One region of the Exiguobacterium sp. LL15 genome, then DNA from elsewhere that is predicted to be linked to it. Evidence: riboswitches for the same ligand, from Rfam matches in the RefSeq annotation. Region 1 holds a riboswitch; each other region holds the start of a gene.
The links. A riboswitch is a leader RNA that binds a small molecule or an ion and turns the genes downstream of it on or off. The one in region 1 is predicted to bind S-adenosylmethionine.
Positions count from the first base shown of each region.

Region 2: it holds a riboswitch for S-adenosylmethionine, as region 1 does, so the genes downstream of both, NOM72_RS02215 (methionine ABC transporter ATP-binding protein) here and msrA (peptide-methionine (S)-S-oxide reductase MsrA) in region 1, are expected to answer to the same signal.
Region 3: it holds a riboswitch for S-adenosylmethionine, as region 1 does, so the genes downstream of both, NOM72_RS13865 (LLM class flavin-dependent oxidoreductase) here and msrA (peptide-methionine (S)-S-oxide reductase MsrA) in region 1, are expected to answer to the same signal.

Region 1 covers NZ_JANFNX010000002.1:280,213-283,471, reverse strand. Annotated here, with positions in the region: gene NOM72_RS12800 (SH3 domain-containing C40 family peptidase) at 1-161, shown strand, start outside; gene NOM72_RS12795 (putative quinol monooxygenase) at 217-510, opposite strand; gene NOM72_RS12790 (M20 metallopeptidase family protein) at 588-1,766, shown strand; SAM riboswitch class I at 1,829-1,932, shown strand; gene msrA (peptide-methionine (S)-S-oxide reductase MsrA) at 2,028-2,558, shown strand; gene NOM72_RS12780 (winged helix-turn-helix domain-containing protein) at 2,790-3,259, shown strand, end outside.
Region 2 covers NZ_JANFNX010000001.1:458,394-461,652, forward strand. Annotated here, with positions in the region: gene NOM72_RS02210 (bifunctional cystathionine gamma-lyase/homocysteine desulfhydrase) at 1-1,142, shown strand, start outside; SAM riboswitch class I at 1,200-1,304, shown strand; gene NOM72_RS02215 (methionine ABC transporter ATP-binding protein) at 1,383-2,405, shown strand; gene NOM72_RS02220 (methionine ABC transporter permease) at 2,402-3,067, shown strand; gene NOM72_RS02225 (MetQ/NlpA family ABC transporter substrate-binding protein) at 3,100-3,259, shown strand, end outside.
Region 3 covers NZ_JANFNX010000003.1:161,816-165,074, forward strand. Annotated here, with positions in the region: gene NOM72_RS13860 (ATP-grasp domain-containing protein) at 1-930, opposite strand, end outside; gene NOM72_RS13865 (LLM class flavin-dependent oxidoreductase) at 927-1,985, opposite strand; SAM riboswitch class I at 2,060-2,162, opposite strand; gene NOM72_RS13870 (DUF975 family protein) at 2,276-2,914, opposite strand; gene NOM72_RS13875 (DUF2325 domain-containing protein) at 2,978-3,259, opposite strand, start outside.

The DNA.
Region 1 (3,259 bases):
ATATCGTATTCTTCCAGAACACCTACACGGATGGTCCATCGCATATCGGAATCATGCTCGATAGCGAACACTTCATCCATGCGGGTGGTTCACAGCTTCAAATTAATTCGATTTATGAACCGCGTTGGCAAGAGCATTTCCTCGGCTTCAAATCGATGTAATAAAAAAGACGAATCCGTCGAAATCGACGGATTCGTCTCTTCTTATCGCAACACGTCAGAATGTCATCTCGACGTATTTCGTCACTTGTCGATCCATCAAGTACAACTCAATCTGTTCACGGTAGGCTTTATAGTGATCGGATGCGATATGCGCTTCAAGTGCTTCTTCGTCCCGATACACTTCATACAGCATGAATTGATGCTCATCCTCAATCGATTGGTGCAAGGAATAACGTAAGCATCCTTCTTCTTTTTGTGCGGCATGATAGACCGTTTGTAGAATCGGGAAGACTTGATCCGCAAGTCCTGCTTTGATTGTAAGTACAGCGTTGACGACGATTTCTCCCATGTTTCATTATCCCCTTTCGTGATTACCTGTATCTGTACCCCTTTTCACGAAAAGACACACGTCAAAGGAGCTTGAAGATGCAAACTCAACTTTTTGAAGCACTTGAACAATTCGAACCGACGATGATCGCGTTACGTCGTGATTTTCATCGACATCCGGAACTCTCTTTCCAGGAAGTCCGCACACCAGAACGAATTGCTACCTTTTACGCGAAACAGGGCATTCCTTATCAAACAGCCGTCGGAGGTCGTGGTGTCGTCGCAACGATCGAAGGCAAACAACCTGGTTCGACGATTGCGGTCCGTGCAGATTTTGATGCTTTACCACTTCAAGAAGAGACGACGCTTTCCTTCCGGTCGATCCATCCCGGTGTCATGCATGCCTGTGGACACGATGGACATACGGCGATGGTGATGGCCCTTGCTGCTACGCTCTATCCGCTACGTGATCAATTGCAAGGAACGATTCGAATCATTCATCAGCATGGAGAAGAGGTCTTTCCTGGCGGAGCCATCCAAATGATCGAAGCCGGCGTCCTCGAGGGCGTCGATGCGATTTTCGCGACACATCTCGAAAATGATTTACCGGTTGGTACGATTGGGTTTCGGGAAGGACATACATTATGCGCGATCGACGAATTCGAAATCATCGTTCATGGTCAAGGTGGACATGCGCAAGCACCGCACAAAACAAAAGATGCGCTCGTCGCTGGGGCACAACTCGTCTGCAACTTACAACACCTTGTCAGTCGACGGGTCGATCCGTTCGAACCCGCTGTTCTTGCAATCGGATGCTTCCACGCAGGAACGGCGCCGAACATCGTCACGGGTGAAGCACGCATCGTCGGGGAGATCCGGACGTTCAATGAAACCCTGCGGCATCAGCTCCGACAAGAAGTCGACCTTGTCGCCAAAACGACGTGTGCCGGCATCGGTGCTACTTATTCGATCGACTTCACAACGGGTTACCCGGCACTCTGGAATCATCCGGACGAGACAAAACTCGTTCAGGAAGCTGCTTCTTTCTTACCGGAAGCATCTGTCCGGTCACTCACACCGATGATGGCGGCGGATGACTTCGCACATTATCTAACACACGTCCCGGGAAGTTACTTCTTTACCGGCTCCGGATATACGGACGGTCGCATCAATCATCCACAGCATCATCCGCAGTACGAGATCAACGAACAAGCGTTGTTGATTGGTGCGAAGACACTCGGAGCGACCGTTTTACGTGCCTTAAAACCTAAGGATTGACTTTATTTCTGTGTGAATGGTATCATCACAGCAATGATAACGAATGACATCAACTTCATATACCCTTATCAAGAGTGGACCGAGAGATCTGGATCGATGACGTCCCAGCAACCTGCGCATAGCAAGGTGCTACGACCAGCAAAGCGAAAGCTTTGGTTGATAAAAAGCGGCGACTCCTTTTGCAACCAAGCGAAGGAGTCGTTTTCGTTTTTCTCGCTGTCAGACATACAATGGGAATTTCCCACGGAGAGGAAGAGACGGATGGAAAAAGCAACATTTGCAGGTGGATGTTTTTGGTGCATGGTGACACCATTTGAAGAATTACCAGGAATCGAGGGAATCGTATCAGGTTACATGGGCGGACACGTCGATAACCCGACGTATGAACAAGTCAAAACAGGAACGACGGGACATCTCGAAGTCGTCCAAATCACGTTTGATCCGAGCCTGTTCCCGTACGAGCGTCTGCTCGAACTCTACTGGCCGCAAACGGATCCAACGGATGCAGAAGGTCAATTCCAAGATCGTGGCACGCAGTACGCACCAGCGATCTTCTACCATACGGATGCACAGCATGAAGCAGCGATCGCTTCCCGTGACGCCCTTGCTGCAAGCAATCGTTTCAAACAACCAATCGTAACGCGGATCGATGCCGCTTCTGAATTTTATCCGGCGGAAGAGTACCATCAAGACTTCCATAAGAAAAATCCAGAACACTATAAAAAAGATCGTGCTGCTTCTGGTCGCGATGCTTTCATCGAGCAGGAATGGAAAGATACGACGACGGTCTAATCACCTCGAACCACATACAGTAGCTGAGACTGATTTCAAACATCTCGTTCTTCCCCTACTTTCCAGTAGAAAGTGGAGGATGATCGAGATGTCACTGGAGTCAGTTTTTTTGTATGTAAACAAATGGTGTCTTCTTTACCAACACCCTCACATAAATTTGTAACCGTTTACAAATGAAGTCTTTTGTTTTACGGTTAATAAAAATTAACCGGTTAAAAAGGAGATTATTGCATGGAACAAAAAGCGATTCACATATTAGAGAGCTATGAACAGTTAAAAGTGATCAGTGATCCGTTACGAACAAAAATCCTCATGTTTCTCGTCGAAAAACCACATACGGTACATCAGTTAGCCCACTTGCTGACGTTATCCCGCGCAAAGATCCTCTATCATGTACGAGAACTTGAAAAGCATGACTTGATTCGCCTCGTCCGGACGGAAGAACAGGGCGGCAATCTATTGAAATACTATCAAGCGATTGCTCGAGGCTACATTCCTGCCGATCATCTACTGAACTTCGTCGAGACGAATGAAGCGACCCGGCAGTCGTATCTTGAGGTATTGGACCGAGCAAAGACACGCGTCCTCACCGCTCCAACTACTGCTTTTTCTCCCGTGTCTTCAAACGTTGAAGACTGGATGAGCTTATCGCTTCAAAAGGAACTGACGATGTCTGAAGCCAATTTTCGGCAATTTTCTAC
Region 2 (3,259 bases), on a different contig from region 1:
ATGGAGGAACAGGTGTCGATCGGGCAACAGGAGCCGTCACACCTCCAATCTATCAAACAAGCACATACAAGCAGGATAAAATCGGTCAACTTAAGGACGGATACGAATACTCACGGACAGCGAACCCGACACGGACGAGCATCGAACGATTGATTGCGGATCTTGAAGGCGGCGCACGTGGTTTTGCGTTCGGTTCTGGGATGGCAGCGATCCATGCCGTCTTCCACTTGCTTGAGTCTGGCGACCACATCGTCATGACGGATGACGTCTACGGTGGTACGTTCCGCTTGATGCAACGCGTCTTACCGAAGTTCAACATCCAAGTGACATTCGTCGATACGACGGACCTTGCGGCAACGGAAGCAGCGATCCAAGACAACACGAAAATCGTCTACGTCGAAACACCGACGAACCCGTTGTTGAAAGTAACGGACATTGAAGCAATCGCAACGATCGCCAAACGTCACGATCTTAAACTTGTCGTCGACAACACGTTCGCGACACCTTATCATCAACAACCACTCGCACTTGGTGCAGACATCGTCTTGCACAGTGCGACGAAATACATCGGCGGACATTCGGACGTCGTCGCTGGACTTGTCGTCGTCAAAGATGATGCGCTCGGCGAAGAGCTGCACTTCATCCAAAACTCGACAGGCGGCGTGCTTGGACCGCAAGACAGCTTCTTGCTCGTCCGTGGTCTTCGTACACTCGGTATCCGAATGGATGCGATCGAAGAGACAGCACATGATCTCGTTGCGTTCCTACAAGCGCAAGACATCGTCTCGAACATCTTCTACCCAGGACTTGCATCGCATCCTGGTCACGACATCCAAGCGAAACAAGCGACTGGATTTGGTGGGATGATCAGCTTTGATGTCGGTTCAGCAGCGAACGCAGAAAAACTCGTCGAGGCGACACACTTCTTCACACTCGCTGAGAGTCTTGGTGCCGTCGAGAGTCTGATTTCGGTGCCGGCACGGATGACGCACGCGTCGATCCCAGCAGAACGTCGGGCAGAACTCGGCATCACGGACGGTCTCGTTCGGATTTCAGTTGGACTTGAGGATGCGGAAGATTTGAAAGAAGACTTAACACGTGCTTTCACGTTCCTCGAAAAAGTTTCTGAAAAAACTGTTTGACAACAAAAATAACCCCTGCTAATATTCAGAATATATTCTACAAACTTAATACCGAAACTCTTATCGAGAGTGGTGGAGGGACTGGCCCGATGAAACCCGGCAACCGCGGATCTAATCCGAAGTGGTGCTAATTCCAGCAGACAAAAGTCTGGGAGATGAGAGCAAATGGTTTTGTGTACTGAAAAGTGCGCGCGTTTGCTCTAAAACGCGCGCACTTTTTTTATTTTAGGAGGGACAGTTGTGATTCGTTTACAAGACGTAGGAAAGATTTATCGCTCAAAGCGCGGAGCGGTCGAAGCCGTTGCGAATGTCGATCTGACAATCGAGCGCGGTGAAATTTTTGGAATAATCGGTTATTCCGGAGCAGGGAAATCCACCCTGATCCGATTACTGAATATGCTCGAAGCACCAACGAGTGGTTCGATCCAAATCGATGGTGTTGAAATGACATCACTAAAACCTAAGGAATTACGAGGCGTCCGCAAGAATGTCTCGATGGTCTTCCAACACTTCAACTTACTATGGTCACGGACGGTTGAAGAGAACATCATGTTCCCACTCGAGCTCGGTGGCTTCCCGAAAGCACACCGCAAGGAACGGGTCGCGGAACTGATCCAACTCGTTGGTTTGGACGGACGCGAAAAAGCTTATCCGTCACAATTATCCGGTGGTCAAAAACAACGTGTCGGTATCGCTCGGGCACTGGCATCGAACCCAGACGTTCTCTTATGTGACGAGGCAACAAGTGCACTCGATCCGAAGACGACGGACTCAATCCTTGAGTTACTCGTCGACATCAATGAAAAACTGAAACTGACGATCGTCTTGATCACACACGAGATGCACGTCATTCAAAAAATCTGTCACCGGGTCGCCGTCATGGAAGCCGGTAAAATCGTCGAGCAAGGACCGGTCGCAGAAGTCTTCCGTCATCCGAAGCAAGCGATGACGAAGGAATTCGTCAAACAATTGACGTCGCCGTCGGAGAACGAGTTAACGTTCGCGAAACTACGCGAACGGTACCCAACCGGAAAAATCGTTCAGTTGACGTTTGTCGGATCGACAGCAGAAAGCCCGATCCTCGCGGAAGTCATGAAGGATTCGCCGGTCCTGTTCAATATCATCGGCGGAAACGTCGGTCAATCACAGGAAGGGGCACTCGGTACACTGTTCATTCAGTTGATCGGGGAAACAGAAGCAACACAAGCGGTCATCACGAAGCTTCAAGCCAGTGATGTTGAAGTGGAGGTGGATCACCGATGATTTCATTCTTTGACAATCTAGATTGGGACATGGTGTGGGAAGCTACAGGCAGTACCGTCTATATGACGGCAATCGCTGGTGTCTCGACATTCGTCCTCGGTTTGATCATTGGTTTACTATTGTATGCGACAAACGAAGAGTTATTGTTCAAGAATCGGGCGTTCTATTCAGTGTTGAGCTTGGTCGTCAACGTCTTCCGTTCGATTCCGTTCATCATCTTACTGATCTTATTGATTCCATTTACGACAGCAATCGTCGGTTCGTTCCTCGGACCAACGGCAGCATTACCGGCACTGATTTTCGGTGCTGCACCATTTTACGGTCGGATGGTTGAACTCGCGTTACGCGAAGTCGATAAAGGTGTCATCGAGGCAGCCGAATCGATGGGCGCGACGAAGTTCCAGATCATCTATAAAGTCTTAATCCCGGAAGCATTGCCTGCCATCGTTTCGGGAATCACGGTTACGCTCGTTTCACTTGTCGGTTATACGGCAATGGCCGGAGTAGTCGGCGGAGGTGGACTTGGGGACATGGCCTTCATCGAAGGATTCCAGCGTTCTCAAAACGATGTCATCGTCATTGCAACACTCTTAATCTTAGCGATCGTCTTCGTCATCCAAATCATTGGTGACTTGCTGATCCGCGCAATCGATAAACGTTAATTCGAAACTTAATCATATTGGAGGAATCATTCATGAAAACTTGGAAAAAATTCGTAGGTACTGCTGCTGTATCCGTCTTAGCTATTAGCCTTGCTGCATGTGGCGAAAAATCATCAGGATCAGGTAGCGACGACAAAACACTCGTCGTTGGTGCTTCGAACGTACCGCACGCTGAGATTCTTGAGCACGTCA
Region 3 (3,259 bases), on a different contig from region 1:
TTCAAGGGCTGCACCGAGGAACTTCGCTAGTTCGAGCATACCGTAGCGTCCTGCAGCTGCCTCGGCATCCGAATTATAGTTCGTATTCGTATTGACGTCATACGTATAGATCGTACCTGACGCATCCTTAATGAACTCGATGCCTGCGACCGCGATTTGGTTCGCTTGAAGGAACGCTTCATACTTTTGGATGATCGGGTCATCGAAGCCTTCAACGATTTGGAACTTCATCGGTGTTTGCGGTGCTTCTTCACCGACTGGGCAGAACAAGTCGTCGATTACACATGCATCCGCTGGGCAAAGCTCAAAACCTTCTGATGTATCGACTCGAACCGCGTAGACGAACTTTCCACCTACGAACTCACAACGTGTGATGTACGGTTCTGGTGCTTGAATATACTCTTGAATCAACGTGATGCCATCGACTGGTTCGTCGAATGTCGGACCGTCGAGATAAGCTTCAAGTGCTTCAATCGAGTGGAACAGCTGGACGCCGAGACCTTTCCCAGCCCGGTTATGTTTCGTGATGAATGACGAAACGCCAATTTCTTTTGCTGCTTGTACGATTTGATCGCGTCCGACGGCAGCCGTCGTCTTCGGTACACGAATCCCAGCCTTACGCAACGCCGTGTATTGATTGACTTTGCTGACTTCTAAACGAAGCGCACGCGTTCCATTAAAGACAGTCCGGTCATGCTCTTCTAACCAAGCGAGGATCCCTTCCGTCAACTCCGGCGCGTAACGGTGCCCCCGCGTATGCGAAGAGGCACTCATCCGGCTGTAAAAGACGCCTTCTGGCGGCAGTTCATCCAGCGGAACGATCCCTTCATTCAAGTGCCACTGTTCATACGGTAACTCGAGTTCTTCGAGACGTTTGATGAGATGGTCCGTCCATTCTTGATTTTCGTGGAGAATATGAATTTTTGTCATGATTGTTGACCTACCTTTCGTTTCGCTTCGACCAGTGGCATTACGTCACGAGCAAAGCGTTCCATTTCTTCGAGTTGTGGTGAGAATTGTAATAAGAGTAACGTGACACCGACGGCTTCGAATGCTAGAATCCGTTCAGCGATTTGTTCTGGTGTTCCGATTAAATTCGGACGTAGACCACGGTTCGAGACGGAATAATCGTTTCGTTCGACCTGTTGCTCCAGTTGCGATTTACTGATGAAATCCTGATAACCGGCATAACCGGCGCTGTCTTCCTTAACGTCCGTGATGCGTTGCCATTCAAGAAGTGCTTCTTCTTCCGTATCCCGACAAATGATGTAGGCCGCAAGACCGAAGCTCTCGAGCGGCGTTTGTCCCGTCGCTTCCCGGCGTACTTTCATATCGTCGATTTTATGGGCTACTTCTTCAACCGTGCCCCCGTGCATGACATAAGCGTCACAGTGTTCGACGATCGTTCGCTTTCCAGCTTCACTCTCTCCACCAGCGTAGAGCTTGATCCCCGGACGCTGGACTGGCTTCGGATGGAGTTCTGCTTGCTCGATCGTGTAGTGATGACCGGAGAAGCTATACGGTGACGCATCTGCCCATAGTCCTTTCATAACCGTGACGAACTCTTCCGTCCGAGCATAACGTTCATCGTGCGCTGTGAAGATACCGTTGTATTGTTTCGCTTCCTCTGCCCACCACGCTGAGACGACGTTGAGCGTAAAGCGTCCACCACTCAACTGATCGATGTTTGCCGCCATCTTCGCCGTCGTCGCTGGATTATGGAACCCGGGACGAACCGCTGTCATGATCTCAAGGCGTTCTGTCGTTGCAGCAATCGCTGCTGCCGTCGTCCATGCCTCAAGACTCGGTTCCTTGATGCCTTTGATATCATTCAAGTTCAATTCCGCAATCAACGTCGTCGAGAAGCCGATCCGTTCTGCTGTTTGTGCGACTTGTTTCGCATAATCGAAGGTCGGTGGCATCTGTTCATCCTCGACATTACGTAACCATCCCCCAAAAATCGGTAACCAAAAACCATACTCCACTCCATCGTCCCCCTTATCATAAAAAAACGCTCTTTTCGAAGTTCGAAAAGAGCGACGGTATCTTGTCCTGTCCGCTCTTATCTTCGGAAGGTATCCCTTCCTGGAAGTAGCACCTTCCGCCACGGCGGGGTTGCTGAAGTGTCTTCGGGCCAGTCCCTCGACTTCTCTAGATAAGATGTGTTGCATTCATCGTACAAAATTCACTGAACTAAAGCAACTATTAAACCGTCTTTTCCCATCGGAATTATTTCACACATAAAAAAATCCCGACGTAGTGTCGGGATCCGGTATTAATATGGTGCGACGAAATCTGATGTTGGCTCTGGCGTTTGTTCACCACGAACACGATCATAAAATTTTGCAAAGGTAACACTGAAATATGGTGTAATCCACAAGAATGCTAGGCCGAGGGTAACGATCCCTAAAAGAGCCCAACCAATAAACGACAGTAGAAGAAGGAATGCTTCCATTTTATGCCCGTCCATCATTTTTCGGGAGCGTGTAATGGCCTCTAAGATACCAATCGATGGTTCATCTCGCAAAATATAGAACGTTAGCATGTAAGAAAATGATTTAATGATTCCCGGTACGACTAATAGCAGTAACCATAAGAAGATAAAAAAGAGTTGTACGATGGCTAGACCAATCACTTTGAAAAACATACCATATGGTTCAAATAAATCCGTCACTTTCGTTTCTTCTCCGCGAGCAATCGACATCGCAATCCAAGTCCAACCGACTCCGACCGGGATCAATAAAATCGATACCAACGATACGACGAGATCCATCGTATTAGCTGGTTCATCTATATCTGATCCAAATAATCCAGGCACACCTTGAATGATACTAAACAGAATAACTGTTAGGACTGCGAATCCCCAACGACCGCTGAGCGACTCCTTCGCTGCTTTTTTTAATTGAGATGACATGAGTAAGGTCCTCCTTGAAAAATAAGTTCTCACCTTACTCTACGGCTAATAACTTCTAATGTTTCACTGATTTTTCAATAATTTCCCCTCTTGTTTCTGTTTCAACCAAGCGCGCTCAAGTTGCCGCTCACACGCTGTATATAACGAACGTCGACCGTCGAGGCGTTCCATCGCGAATGGAATACCATGCTTTTTCGCCTGAGCGATGACATGTGCACTCGCTGCATGAGAGACACGGCTCGTCACGACGACGATCGCGTCCGTCTTTTTGGCGAGACAAGCAATCTTTTTCGCGGACTGTGCGTCCCCTGCTAGATGAATTAATTCGATCCCCGTCGGCGCAAA